DNA from 2 places in the Paenibacillus sp. RUD330 genome. Region 2 is predicted to be linked to the other one. Evidence: riboswitches for the same ligand, from Rfam matches in the RefSeq annotation. Region 2 holds a riboswitch; the other holds the start of a gene.
The links. Region 2 has a riboswitch for cyclic di-AMP ahead of CIC07_RS19280 (TrkH family potassium uptake protein). Riboswitches for the same ligand answer to the same signal wherever they lie in the genome.
Positions count from the first base shown of each region.

Region 1: linked by a shared signal. The riboswitch ahead of CIC07_RS16410 (C40 family peptidase) and the one ahead of CIC07_RS19280 (TrkH family potassium uptake protein) in region 2 are both predicted to bind cyclic di-AMP.

Region 1 is NZ_CP022655.2:3,614,590-3,621,978, forward strand. Features, by position in the region: gene CIC07_RS16395 (ABC transporter permease) at 1-43, opposite strand, end outside; gene CIC07_RS16400 (quaternary amine ABC transporter ATP-binding protein) at 21-1,238, opposite strand; gene CIC07_RS16405 (GbsR/MarR family transcriptional regulator) at 1,480-2,049, shown strand; gene CIC07_RS16410 (C40 family peptidase) at 2,179-2,670, opposite strand; cyclic di-AMP (ydaO/yuaA leader) riboswitch at 2,674-2,807, opposite strand; gene CIC07_RS16415 (glycosyl hydrolase family 18 protein) at 3,441-4,787, shown strand; gene CIC07_RS16420 (CBS domain-containing protein) at 4,878-5,333, opposite strand; gene CIC07_RS16425 (MarR family winged helix-turn-helix transcriptional regulator) at 5,513-5,962, shown strand; gene CIC07_RS16430 (ArsR/SmtB family transcription factor) at 6,134-6,424, shown strand; gene CIC07_RS16435 (DsrE/DsrF/DrsH-like family protein) at 6,424-7,389, shown strand, end outside.
Region 2 is NZ_CP022655.2:4,206,899-4,214,287, forward strand. Features, by position in the region: gene CIC07_RS19270 (LysR family transcriptional regulator) at 175-1,149, shown strand; gene CIC07_RS19275 (potassium channel family protein) at 1,237-1,914, opposite strand; gene CIC07_RS19280 (TrkH family potassium uptake protein) at 1,936-3,288, opposite strand; cyclic di-AMP (ydaO/yuaA leader) riboswitch at 3,407-3,574, opposite strand; gene CIC07_RS19285 (CPBP family intramembrane glutamic endopeptidase) at 3,812-5,449, shown strand; gene CIC07_RS19290 (VanZ family protein) at 5,518-6,036, opposite strand; gene uvrC (excinuclease ABC subunit UvrC) at 6,284-7,389, opposite strand, start outside.

The sequences.
Region 1 (7,389 bases), 590 kb from region 2:
CCATGCGGTCCACCCATTTATCAAGCGGTAGTTTCGGCAGCATCGACGCTCACCTCCCGTTCCGCGACATGTCCGGCAAGCGCTCCGAGCACCGCTCCGCGCACGATGACGCCGACGATCCGTCCCGCCTCGTTCACGACGGCGACCGGGTACTTGCTGGTGCCGCATATGTCGAACAGCTCGTGGAGCAGCATCTCCGGAGTGACGACCGGAGTATCACGGACGACGATCTCCTCCAGCGGCTGCCCGCGCCTCACCGCTTCCGACGCGTCGTCGGCGGTAATGACGCCGATCAGCTTGCGGCTGCGGTCGGTCACGAACAGATTGGAGATGCCGCTCTCGCGCATCAGCTGCAGGGCGACCCTGGCGCCGCGGTCGAGGCCGATCGTCTCGGGACGCAGCATCACATGGGAGGCGGTCAGCACCTTGGACAGATCCACGTCCTCGACGAACCTCTCCACATATTCGTTGGCAGGATTGACCATGATTTCTTCCGGCGTGCCGATCTGCACGATCGCTCCGTCCTTCATGAGCGCGATGCGGTCCCCGATCCGCAGCGCCTCATCCAGATCATGCGTAATGAACACGATCGTTTTTTTCATTTTCTCCTGAAGCTCCAGCAGTTCGTCCTGCATGTCCTTGCGGATGAGCGGATCGAGCGCGCTGAACGCTTCGTCCATCAGCAGGATCTCAGGGTCGTTCGCAAGCGCCCTTGCCAGTCCGACCCGCTGCTGCATGCCGCCGCTCAGCTGCTCGGGATAGCTGTCGGCCCTCTCTTCCAGCCCGACAAGCCGCAGCGCTTCCCTCGCTTTCGGCTCTCTTTCCTTTTTGGGCACCTTCTGGACCTCAAGCCCGTACTCCACGTTTTCAAGCAGCGTCCGATGCGGGAAGAGCGCGAATTTCTGGAAGACCATGCTGATCTTTTTCTGGCGCACCTTCCTCAGCTGCTCCGCATTCAGGCGGGTAATATCCTGTCCCGCGATGCGGATGGCGCCTCCCGTCGGCTCGATCAGCCTGTTCAGCAGACGCACGAGAGTCGATTTGCCGCTGCCGGACAATCCCATGATGACAAAGATTTCCCCAGGCTCGACGGCAAACTGGACCCGGTTGACCCCAACCGTATGCCTCGTTTCTTTAAAGATCCTGTCCTTGCTCCACCCTTCCTTCAGAAGCGGCAGAATTCGTTTTGGATCCTCGCCGAATATTTTCGTCACATCCGTGACTTCAATGATCGACAAGCGCTTCACCTCCTCATGGCCTCGCTTGCGGCCAACGCTCACTCGAACTAGTCTATCGAACAATTTAGGACACCGTCAACCGTTTTATCCGTATAATAAGTACGTACGGTTTTTTCTGTACATACTTTACATGCGAAATGCTCCCGTATCCTCTCACATGCTCGTTCATTAACCGCTTTACATTGCCGGAATTGTTTCTTACAATTACTTTGTCAGCCGAGAAGGCGATGAAGGAGCGGACATGATGACCAATGATTTCGCCGGCTTGGAGGCCGCGCAGGAGCAGGCAATCCAGAAGGCGCGCAAGCGCGTGATCGAGTCCATCGGCAAGAACATGGACCTGTACGGCATTACGCAATCGACAGGACTGCTGTATGGGCTCATGTTTTTCCAGGACAAGCCGATGAATCTCGACGAGATGGGCCAAGCGATGGAAATGAGCAAAACCAGCATGAGCACCGGTATCCGCACGCTGGTTGATTTGAATATGGTGAACAAGGTATGGGAGAAGGGATCGCGGAAGGACTTGTATGAGGTCGAGCGGGACTGGCACCAGACTTTCGCCGATTTTTTCGTCCTGAAGTGGAGAAAGGCCGTGGAGCTCAACCTGATGGCGCTCCGCCGCTCCAAGGCGGAGCTCGACAAGCTGGCGGAGAGCGGCGGCTCGGAAGCCATGCAAGTCCTGATCGGCGGCGATCTCGAGAAGATCCGCCAAGCGATCGACTATTATTTGTGGCTGGACCGGGTCATCGATCTGATGGAATCCGGCGAGATATTCAAGCATGTGCCGAAGGAAGAGCCTTCGGACTGAAGCCAAAAAGAAGCCTTCCCCCGCGGGAAGGCTTCTTTTTGGTCCTGCTGCTGAATTCGGCCGACTGCGCAAAAAAGAGAGACAGGCGGCTCATGCCGCCTGTCTCTCTTCATCCTACACTACCGCCCGTCATTCTCCGGCGTCGTCGGCCGTTTCTTCCTCTTCGCTCACCATCTTGCTGTAATCCTCGCCCGTCGCGACGCGGCGCGCCGTAACGTAGCGCTTGGCATAGTAGGCATCGTCCAGATCCGTGTAACGGACGCCCTTGCTCGAGGAGTGGGCGAACTTGCCGTCTCCGACATAGATGCCGGCATGCGAGATGCCGCGGCCGCTGGTGTTGAAGAAGACGAGATCCCCCGGACGAAGATCATCCTTGTCCACCTTCGTGCCGGCCTTGGCCTGGGACTGGGAGGAGCGCGGCAGCTTCACGTCGAACTGACCGAAAATATAGCGGACGAATCCCGAGCAGTCGAACCCTGCCGTAGTCGTGCCTCCATACTTGTAGGGAGTGCCGAGAACCTTGCCGATGGATGACTTCAACTCGGTGCTCGCGAATACGCTGGATGATGCGAACACGGCAATAAGAATGAAAGCGGTGATGGACATGATGACTTTCTTCACAGATGGTTCTCCCTCCGGTGCCTACGAAGTTAGCTGATGGGTTCGGTAGAAGGTTCCCTAGAATTCTCTCTTGCAGAATTCATTCACCCCGATTGGTTCCCCCGTTTTTCTTAACGAAAATTCGGCATTTATTTGTTTCAAGCCTGTTTGCTAATGGTTAATATTCGTAGTTTCTTGTCGAACTCCTCCCTTTGGATTATTAGAAGTCTTTCATAATTGGTAGGCTTGCAGAACTATGCATAGTATTCCAGACTATGAAAAGCCTCCAGCATTGGCACGGCTTTAGTTGCATATCCCTATAATTCTACGAAAAGTGGATAATCTGTTCGGCACCATGAACGGCGCCAAATAATCAAAGCCTGGCACCAGGATGGCCCCGAGCCTTCAAGAATAGCTGTTTTGTCGAATTGCGTTGTGAATGACGCCGACTCTTTCTTGGCTCGATGTTCTCCAGCTCCCCTCCACGCCGATCCTGCTCAATATCTTTTCCAAGATGACGATTGCCGGATAGCGGACGAGGCGAAGGGAATAGGATTGCGCCCGCCCCCTCCCCTGCACGGCATGAATAGTCCCTTTTCCTTGATCCTCTCCAGGCCTCTATTCCCATTTGCTAGAAATTTCTCCCTGTCTCCATCCAATTTTCCCCTTTTATCGATAAGCACTTTCATTGATAATGAAAGTGCTTTCAATAGATTCGACAAAAGGAGGCCGGATATTCCCTCTCATTCCTGCTTCGCCCCTATCATTCCATCCTTCAGGAGGTATCGTTCATGTTCAAACCGAACCGCCGCATCGCCGCTTCCGCGCTGAGAGTCTTGATGCTTGCCGTGCTGCTTGCCTTCTCGCTCATTCCGCAAGGCGTCGCCGTCCAGAAGGCCAGCGCTGCGGATGCATGCAGCGGAATCGCTGCCTGGAGCTCGTCATCCATCTATACCGTCGGGCAGAAGGCGGTCTACTCCGGCACGCTGTACGAAGCCAAATGGTGGACGCAAGGCGAGCGTCCGGATCTCGCCGGAGAATGGGGAGCTTGGAAAGTGCTGTCCGTCTGCTCGGCATCCCCTACGCCGACTCCGACAGTAACGCCTGCTCCTTCGGCAACGCCTAAGCCTAGCGCCACGCCGACACCGACGCCGGTGCCGACCAAAACGCCGACGCCGACGGCCACTCCTGCGCCTGCCGGAAAAATCATCGGCGCCTATGTAGCCGACTGGCATTTCCCCGTCATCAGCACCGTGCCGGCCGAGAAGCTGACGCATGTGTTCTACGCCTTCGCCGACGCGACCTCTACCGGTGTCGGCGGAGGGGATGCCGGCAAGCTGTCGCAGCTCGTCTCGCTAAAATCCAAAAATCCGAATCTCAAGGTTCTCGTCTCCGTCGGCGGCTGGGGCCGCTCCGCCAGCTTCCCGGCAGCGGCGGCTTCGGAAGCAAGCCGCACGGCGTTCGCCAACAGCGCCGTCTCCTATATCAGGGCCAATAAGCTGGACGGCATCGATATCGATTGGGAATATCCGGGCTCCGGCGACCGCGCGAACTATACGTTGTTCATCCAGAAGCTCCGTTCGGTTCTGGACGCGGCCAGCTCCGCCGATGGACGCTCCGCCAACAAATACCAGCTCACTGCCGCAGTCGGCGCCTCCGATTACGGTCTCGGCAACATCGATATCGCCGCCGTCATTCCTTCCTTCGATTTCCTCAATGTCATGACGTACGATCTGCAGAACGGAGCGAATACCCATCACACCGCTCTATACAACTCCTCGATGGCAAGCTTCAGCGTCGATTCCGCCGTCAAACTGCTGAAGAGCAAGGGCGCTCCGGCAGCGAAGCTCGTCGCCGGAGGCGCCTTTTACTCCCATGGCTCCGGCGACTACACCTATGATGAGCTCAAGGCGAGCTATATCAACAAGAACGGCTGGACTCGCCAGTGGGATTCCACCGCAAGGGCCCCGTACCTGACCAATTCCAGCGGCGGCTTCCTCAGCTACGACGATGCGGAATCGCTGACGGGAAAAGTGAATTACGCGAAATCCGGCGGCCTCGGCGGCATCATGTTCTGGGAGTACGGCCAGAACATGAACGGAGAGCTGCTGGAAGCCATCTATCAAGCGATGAAGTGATCCGCGGATCGCAGAACGAAGGAGAGCCCATGATGCCGGATCGGCATCATGGGCTCTTTTTTGGCCGGACAGCGCTTGCAGGCTGTTTTCTTACAGAAGAGACTGAAACGATTGCCGGATGACGTCGCCGCGGCTGATGATGCCCGCAAGGACGCCGCCCCGGTGGACCGGCAGCTTTTTGATCTGCTTCTTGCCCAGGATGGCGGCGATCTGCTCGATGTCGTCCTCCACGGAAGCGGTTACAACTTTTTTCTTGGCGATCGCCATGACGTTCAAAGGAAGCAGCCGCTTCAGCCTCTCCTCGTACTCGTCGTTGTCGCCATTCACGACGGCCGTGAAATAAAAGGCATCGACGACAATGTCTTCATGCTTGCCGATATATCGCATGATGTCTCCGTCGCTGACGTATCCGACGATAACGTTGCGCTCGTTGACGACGGGCAGGCCGCTGATGCGGTAAGCAAGAAATCTCTCGATGACATCCCTCACCGTATCGGTTTCCTTGACCTTATAAACCTTCGAGATCATAAAATCCTTGGCTTTCATCCTCATAACCCCTCGATACCGATTTGCGGATGCCTCAAACAAGTTGTATGATGAAAGTATATACTTGTATTATACAACTACTGGACATCCTGTCAATGGGTCATCCCTGCCGCCGAGAGTTCATGCAGCAGCGGGATGAGCTGCCCCGAACCTATGCCGAACGATAATGAGGAATTGCCATGAACGAACTTCCTTTCGAGCATATCGAGCTCGAGCTCTCCATCCTCGCCAGGCTCGTAGCCTCCGCCACGACCTACAGGAAGGAAGGAATGCTGGACCGCTCCGCTTATTTGCTCCTCCAGCAGATCTCATCGAGGAGATCGGCCGGCGTCAAGGCGCTCGCAGATGATTTCCGTCTGGACATATCCACCGTAAGCCGCCAATCGGCTGCCCTGGAGCAGAAGGGGTTGGCGTACCGGATTCCGAATCCCCAGGACGGCCGTTCCTATTCCCTCGAGCTGACGGAGGCCGGCGCCCTGGCCTTGGAGGCGAACCGCAAAGTCAGAGCCGACTATATCGCCGAGCTGCTGGCGGGATGGTCCGATGAGGAGCAGAAGCAGTTCGGCGCCCTCCTGGAGAAGTTCAACCGCGCCTGCCTGCAGGATCATCAAGCAGCTAGACAGCCTTGATCCTCCATGGGATTAAGGCTGCTTTCATTCCGGACGCCCAATGCCCCTGCCGGCAGAGAAAGGAACCGGACACATTTCCGGCATGAATTCCCCTCTCTTTCCTTGCCTTTTGTATCGCTATATTCTAATATTACGATACTATGACGGGAGGGGAGAATCAGCAGGATGGACATGAACATGAATGTGAAAGTTTACGAGCAGGCGGCCGAGCTGCTCAAGGCGCTTGCCCACCCGATCCGCCTCTGCATCGTCAGAGGACTGATCGGCAAGGGCTCCTGCAATGTTTCCTATATGCAGGAATGCCTCGGACTGCCGCAGTCGACCGTTTCCCAGCATCTGCAGAAGCTCCGCTCTGCCGGCATCGTCGTGACGAGCCGCAGCGGCCTTGAAGTCCATTATTCGGTGCCGGATGCCAAAGTCCATGCGCTTGTCCATATGATTACCGGAGAGGATGAAGCTTGATGCCTAGAAAAATACTGATCGTCGGCGGAGTCGCAGGAGGCGCTTCGGCTGCCGCGCGGCTGCGCAGGCTCGACGAGGAAGCCCATATCGTCATGTTCGAAAGGGATGCCTACATTTCATTCGCCAATTGCGGCCTGCCTTATTATATCGGGAATTCCATCAAGGACCGCTCCAAGCTGCTCGTCCAGACGCCGGAGGCGATGACGCGGCGCTTCGGGCTCGACATCCGCACCGGGAGCGAAGTGATCGGCCTCAATGCGGAAGCCAGGACCGTCACCGTAAGATCTGCCGCGGACGGGGTATATGAGGAAAGCTACGACGCCCTGATCCTGTCGCCCGGCGCGAAGCCGCTGAAGCCGGATATCCCAGGCATCGGCAATCCGAAGGTGCATACCCTGCGCAATATTCCCGACATGGACCGCATCAAGGAACAGGTCGGCCGGGACGGCGTACGCGCGGCCCTCGTTGTCGGAGGAGGATACATCGGCGTGGAAATGGCGGAGAATCTGCGAGAGCTCGGTCTCGATGTCACGCTCATCCAGTCCGGCAGCCAGATTCTCGCTCCGTTCGATCCGGAGATGGCCTCCGCGCTGGCCAGGGAAATGGAGCAGAGCGGCGTCACGCTGATCATGAACGATACGGTTCAAGCTTTTGCGGATGCCGGCGATCGGATTGAAGCGCGCCTTGCAGGCGGCCGGACGGTTGCCGGCGACATCGTCATTTGGGCCGCGGGCGTCGTTCCCGACACGAATTTCCTGAAGGACAGCGGTCTTGAGCTCGGCGAGCGGGGCCATATCCGCGTCAACGAACGCCTGGAAACGAATCTGCAGGATGTGTTCGCGGTCGGAGATGCGGTGGAGGTGGTGGATTACGTCAGCGGACGGGCTGCCGCCATCCCGCTGGCCGGACCTGCCAACAAGCAGGGAAGGATCGCCGCCGACAACGCGTGCGGACTACACAGCTGC
Region 2 (7,389 bases):
CTCTTTTTTTCCTTATAAAGATATTGTTTATTCCTTATACAATGTTATAACCTATTTGCATAAGAGCTGAAGCCATGAGGCGGCAGCTCCCCTTGGGGAAGCTGCCGGCATCCGGAAGATCCCGGTTGCTGTCTGCTCGACCATTCTCTTCGGAAGGAACGGAGGCTGCCGGAAATGCTCAACGAAGATCTCAACGTATTCGCCGCCGTAGTCGAGCAGTCCAGCATGAACAAAGCCTCGGCGCTGCTCAACCTGTCCCAGCCGGCGCTGTCGCGGAAGATCGCCAAGCTCGAGCAGGAGCTCGGCGCGCAGCTGTTCCGCCGCGTCGGACGGAGGCTGGAGCTGACGCGCATCGGCGAGCTGACCTACGACTACGCGCTCCAGGCCCGCCAGCTGCACCGCAAATATATGAGCACCTTGGGCGAGTTCAAGCAGACTCATCGCTCCAGCCTGACGATCGGGGCCAGCCTGACGACACTGCAGACGACGCTGCCGGATCTCATCCAGGCGCTGACCGCCAGCCATCCCGAGATCGACATCAAGGCCGTCACGGGCAAGACCCATGAGATCGTATCGTTCGTCCGGGACAAAAAAATCGATCTCGGCCTGGTGGCATCCGTCATCGACGACCCGCAGCTGCACTGCGTCCCTCTGTTCGACGACCATCTGGAGCTGGTGCTTCCCCGCTGCCATCTGCTCACCGAGAACGGCAAGCTGGCGATCCGGACGCTCAGCGGGCTGCCGATGATCCTCTTCTCCAAAGGAACCTGGTACCGGAACCTGACCGACGAGCTGTTTGACACCCACAGGCTGCATCCCGACGTCAAAATGGAAATCGATTCGTTCGAAGCTATCCTGAGGCTGCTCCACACATGCGGAGCCGCGACGCTGCTGCCGCATTCCTATATCCGGCAGCAGATGCTGGCGGACAACGACCTCATGGTCGTCCCTGTGCTGGAGCTGGAGCAGACCAAGCGGACCACCTCGCTCATCCACGGCGATCCGGCCCGGCTCGAGCCTGCGGTCAGAGACTGGATCCGCGAGGCGGCCGCGAACTACTTCCGCCGCTCGGCTTCGCCGGTGGCAAGCTTGAAGGCCATGCAGCAGAGGGCCGCTGAAACCAAACAGGCAGGAGTCCGCGTCGACTGACGCGCCTCCTGCCTTTCTTTCTATGCGTATGCCTGGAGCGGGCCGCCCCAACGCCGGCCGGCCCGCCCATCGCCTCCACGGCTGTTGTCAGCCGCGGCTCACCGCGTTTTCAAACTGCTCGATGCCCTCGTTCGTTCCGATGACGACCATGACATCCTTCTCTTCCAGGACGGAATCCGCCTGGGGAGCGATGATGATGCCCTTGGGCTTGTTGATGGCAACGATGCTGCAGCCGTAGCGCTGGCGGGTGTCGATCTCGGACAGCGCCTTGCCGTTGAGGCAGCCCGGAACAGCCAGCTCCGCGACGGCGTATTCGGACGACAGCTCAATATAGTCGAGCAGATTGGGCGATACGAGCTGATGGGCGACCCTGATGCCCATATCCCGCTCCGGATAGATGACCCTGTCGACGCCAAGCTTGTCCAGCACCCGGCCGTGCAGCTCCGACACCGCCTTCACGACGACCTTGCCGACTCCGGAATCCTTGACCAGAATCGCCGCCATGATGCTCGACTGGATGTCTCCCCCGATGGCCACGATGCAGCAGTCGAAGTTGCGGATCCCGATCGCTCGCAGCGCATCCTCGTCCGTCGCGTCGGCGCACAGCGTATGGGTGAGCACGGCGCTCATATCGTCCACCAGCTCCTCGCTGCGATCGATGCCGAGCACCTCGTAGCCGAGCTGCATGAGCTCCTTGGCCAGGCTGGAGCCGAATCGCCCCAGTCCGATGACGCAGTATTGCTCTCCTTTTGAACCCTTTCCCATTGTGTCTCTTTATTTCCTTTCCTATCCGATGATAATCTTGCCTTCTGGATTTTTATATAATTCCTTGCCTTGCTTCGGTCTCAGCGCGTAGGCCATCGTCAGCGGCCCGAGCCTGCCGGCGAACATCGTCAGGCTGAGCAGCAGCTTGCTGACATCCTTGAGGCTGGTCGTGATGCCCGTGCTGAGCCCGACGGTGCCGAATGCCGATACCGTCTCGAACAGGATCCGCAGGAAATCGCGGTCCTCGACAGTGCAGAGCACCATCGTCACGACGAGCACGAGCGCAAGCGACAGCATCGTGATCGTCAGAGCCTTCATGATGCGCTCCTTGGCCAGCCGGTAGCGGAAGAGGACGATGTCCTCCCTGCCGCGGATCATCGCGCCCATCGCGGCGACGAGCGTCATGAACGTCGTCGTCTTGATGCCGCCGCCCGTCGAGCCCGGCGAGGCCCCGATGAACATGAGGATGATCATGAAGAACAGGCTCGCCTGGCGCATGGCCCCGATATCGAGCGTGTTGGCCCCCGCCGTGCGCGTCGTGACGGATTGGAAGAAGGCCGAGAGCACCTTGCCTCCGAAGCCGAGCGGCTCCATAGTCTTGGCGTTGGAATATTCGAAGATGAAGATGACGACCGCTCCGATGACGATCAGGCTGCCCGTGGCCAGCAGGACCACTTTGGAATGGAGGGAGAACCTGCGGTTTGTCCTCCATTCCATCAGATCGGACAGCACGATGAATCCTAGGCCGCCGGTAACGATAAGCACCATCGTCACGATATTGACGAGCGGATCCGACACATAGCCGGTAAGGCTCCGATAGTCGCCGAAGATGTCGAAGCCGGCGTTGTTGAACATGGATATGCCGTGGAAGATGCCGAAGTACACGGCGCGGCCGAGCGGCATGTCCGCCGCGAAGCGGATCGCGTACAGCAGCGCTCCCGCCGCCTCGACGACGAGGGAATACAGCAGCACCTTGCGGATCAGCCGGACGATTCCCTCCATGGAGCTCTGGTTCATCGCTTCCTGCAGCAGCAGCCGGTCCTTGAGCGAGATGCGCTTGCGCAGCACGAGGGCGAACAGCGTCGCCATCGTCATGAAGCCGAGGCCGCCGACCTGAATCAGCATCAGAATGATGATCTGGCCTGCCACCGAATAATGGGTGCCGGTATCCACGACGACGAGGCCTGTGACGCAGGCCGCCGAAGTAGCGGTGAACAGGGCGTCGATCCACCTCGTGCCCTCTCCGCCGGCTGTCGCGAACGGCTGCATCAGCAGCAGCGAGCCGATGGCGATCATGACGGCGAAACCGGCGACGAGAATGCGCGGCGGCGACAATTTGAAAGCTTGCTTGAATACTGAAGACCATGATTGCATGCCCGCGACTCTCCTTTTGCCTCCATATCCCTGCCGTTCGCGAAGTCCTGGCATCATTCCCCGTCGCTTCAAAAAGCACAAAAAAAGCACTGGAAACCCAAGTGCCTGTGCGCCCTGCGAGTCCGGTCAAGCAGCCTCCGAGGTTAGCTGTCGGATTCGGGCATGACGGCTGCCCTATCCGCTCCCGGCAGGCTGCCGCCTGCGCCGGAACGGAATTCACCCCAAGCTGCGCCAGGCAGCTATATGGTTCCCCCGTATTCTTTTGGAAATTCGGCTGTTCTATATGGTCGGATTTGATTATATAGGATAGAGGACGGGTTACCAATGTCCCAATCCAAGCTTGCTGGGCGATATGGGACGGAAAAGAGTGCTGGGACAAGCGCAGCAAGGCGCAATCCTGCCCTTGCTCTTTCTTTTGCGCGAAATCTCGATCTCTCCCTGCCGCGGCATGGATAATTTGAAAGCCGCTGTGGTAAGGTTATAAAAGCTTGCCCTGCAGTCAGGCATCGTCAGGAGGACAATCATGAACAGCTCCGAGTTGGAGAAAAGCTATCGAAAGTATTTCTGGACGGGAATCATTGGAGCCGCCATCTTCCTGATTTTGCAGATTGTCCCATCCTTCGCGGGAGGGCTGTCGGGAGAGGAAGCCTCCGCAAAGCCTGTTCCCAAGGACGAGGCTCAGCAGGCAGCGATGGCTTTCGCCCGGCAGCTGACCGGCTCCGAGCCTCTCGCCGCTCATACGGTCCACCAATCCGACCGGGACATCACCGGTTACCTCAGCAAGGAAAAGCTGGCCAAAAAATTCGATGAAGGTCCCGGCAAGATCGTCCCGACCGATACGTGGCAGGTGTCTCTCTCCTTGCCCGAAGGGCAGATGTTCGTCGAGGTCGGCATGGCCAGCGGCCGGGTGATCGGCTGGAAGCAGGTGTTCAAGCCCTCTGCCGGAAAATCCTCGGACGTCCTTGCCCCCAGCGCCGAAGAGCTGGACCGTCTCGCCGTCAAGCAAGCCGCCGAGCTTGGCTACGGCAAGCTGGAGCGGATCGGAGAATCGGCGGGCTACAAGACGGTATATGCCGTGCAGGGAGGAGAGATCGGCCGAGCCCGCCTCACCATCGAGGCCGCTCCGCCATCCGCCGCCGCAGCGGAGCCTGGCGGCAAGACCGTCCTGGCGGAGTTCACGCCGCGATATGAAGTGCCCAAGGATTACCTCGCCTACACGGCGGATCAGGACCGGATCGCCTCCAGCCTGTCGCTGCTGGGCAATCTGCTGCCGAGCGGCATCCTGTTCATTCTCGCCGTCATCTATTCCATCGTCATGAGGAAGTACAGCTCCTTCCGACGCGGATGGGCGATCAGCCTCGTGTTCCTCGGCTTTTATGCCATCAACAACCTGAACATGCTCGACGGCCTCCGGGCCATGTATGGAGCGCGGCCCAACGCCGAGACCGTCGTCCAGGTCCAGCTCGTCATCACGATGGGCCTCACCTTCCTGCTCGCTTTATCCGCCTACTTCTCCCTCGTCGCGGGAGATGGACTATGGCGCGCGCAGGGCAGGCGGCTGTGGCTGACCTCCCGCGAGTCCCGCTTCGGAGAGACCGCTTGGAGCAGCATGAAGCTTGCCTATGTGCTCGGCTTCATCCTTCTCGGCCTGCAGACCGTTATCCTGATCGGCCTGTCGGCATTCACCGGAGCCTGGTCGACCAGCGACGTGACCCAGTCGCCTTACAACCTGGCCGCTCCGCTGCTGATGCCGCTGCTGGCGTGGTGCGCGGCCATCCAGGAGGAAGCCGTATACCGGCTGTTCGGCATCGGCCTGCTGATGAAGTGGCTGAAAAACCCGTTTGTCGCCTGTCTCATCCCTACGGTCATCTGGGCGCTCGGACATGTGACCTATCCGATCTACCCGTCTACGACGAGGCTGATCGAACTGACGATTCTCGGCCTTCTGTTCGGATACATCTTCCTTCGGTTCGGATTTTTCACGGCGGTATTCGCCCATGCCATCATGGACTCCGTGCTGATGTCGGTCTCGCTCTTCCTGATCGGAGGAGGCGCCAATATCCTTGCGGGCGTCGTCTATATCGTCGCTCCTGCCGGCGTCGCCTGGGCGATGAAAGGGTACGGCTCGCGGCGGAGCGCCGTCCCGATAGCGCCCGGTTAGGCTCCTGTTGTCGACGCTGCAGAACAAAAAGCAGGGAATCTACGGATTCTCTGCTTTTTTCTTTGGGCTCACACCCGGTTGACGGCGTACAGGATGAGGGACAGGATCAGCACCGGCACGCCGACTCCGGCCGACAAAAGGGACAGAAAGAGCTTGACCCGCTCCTGCTTCCTCAATCCCAGCTTCAGGACGGAATAGATCGTGATCCCGATCAAGCCGCCTGTCGCGTTGAGGATCACATCGTCGATATCGGCCGCCCCTGCGGCCAGAACATACTGACCGGCCTCCACGGCTGCGCTGAGCAGCGCGACCGCCGCGAGCCTGGGCCATAACGATTCCGACTTGCCGATCAGCATGGCATAGATCCCAGCGGGAACAAAGATCAGGATGTTGCCCCATATGTTGACGTCCACCGCATTCCTGCGCATGCCGCCGTCGACGTTGATGTATTCCTGGATCGTATGGAATGGAATCAGATTGAAGCTTCTCAGGCTGCCCCCCTCCCTCAGGAAGAGCAGCTCCGCCATCAGCAGCACATACACCGCCGCCATGCTCCATAACAGGATCGGAACGAATTTTTTGTTCATGATTTCCCTCCATGCTTGCCGAAGCCTATTGCCGCTTCACCATGATAGCATGACGTCATTCGGCGGATGAACTGGACCTTCGTCCGGCCTTTTCCGGGACCTGCGCTCGGGAACCTGCCGGCAGGCCAGGCGAGGCAATCAAGGAAAAGCCATCAAAAAAAGCCTGCTCGGCCAGCCTCCGCCGATAGCGGCGCCGCTGCCAAGCAGGCTTTTTGCTGCGTCCTGCCCGTCTCGAGGCAGGCGTATGCTATTCTTCCTTGAGCGCCGCCACGATCCGCTCCGCCAGGGCAGAGCCGATGCCGAGCGGCTTGAATTCCTCGGGAGATGCTTCGCGGATCTTCTTGAGGGAGCCGAAATGCTTCAGCAGCTGCTTGCGGCGCTTCTCCCCGATGCCGGGAATGGAGTCCAGCGTCGATTGGACCATGGACTTGCCCCGCTGCTCGCGGTGGAACGTGATCGCGAAGCGATGGACCTCGTCCTGGATGCGCTGCAGCAGATAGAATTCCTGGCTGTCGCGCGGCAGCATGACCGGCTCCGGCGGATCGCCGACCATAAGCTGCGCCGTCTTGTGCTTGGCATCCTTCACGAGTCCGCATACCGGAACCTGCAGGCCGAGCTCGTTCTCGAGAATGTCGATCGCCGCGCTGATCTGCCCTTTGCCGCCGTCCACCACGATGAGATCGGGAAGCTCCAGCCCTTCCTTGAGAACCCTCTCGTACCGCCGGCGGATGACCTCCCGCATCGTCTCGTAATCATCCGGCCCTTGGACGGTCCTGACCTTGTACTTGCGATACTCCTTCTTGTCGGGCTTGCCGTCGATGAAAACGACCATGGCCGATACCGGGTTGGTTCCCTGGATGTTGGAGTTGTCGAACGCCTCGATGCGCCGGATCGTCGTCAAGCCGATGGATGCGGCCAAGCCCGAAGCGGCTTTGACGCTGCGCTCCTCATCGCGCTCGATCAGCTTGAATTTCTCGTCGAGCGTCACCTTGGCGTTGCCTTCCGCCATGCCGACGACCTCGCGCTTGCGCCCGCGCTGCGGGATATGGACCTTGACCTTGAGCCAGCTCTGGAGCGAGGAGCGGATCTCCTCCGCATGGGATCCGGCCGCAGGCTCGCCGCCGTCGTCCGCTGCCGGCACCGATGCCTCCACGCTTCCTGCGACTTCCGGCACCGATGTCTCCGCTTCTCCTGCGCCGCTCTGCCGCCCGCGGCCAGCCGCTTCCCCGGCGGCACCTTCTTCCGCAGCCGCTCCGGCATGGAGCTCGCCCGGCGGCACCGGCAAGAGGATTTCCTTCGGCAGAGCCGGATTGTCGCTGTAGTATTGGGTGACGAACGTCATGAAGTCGTCAT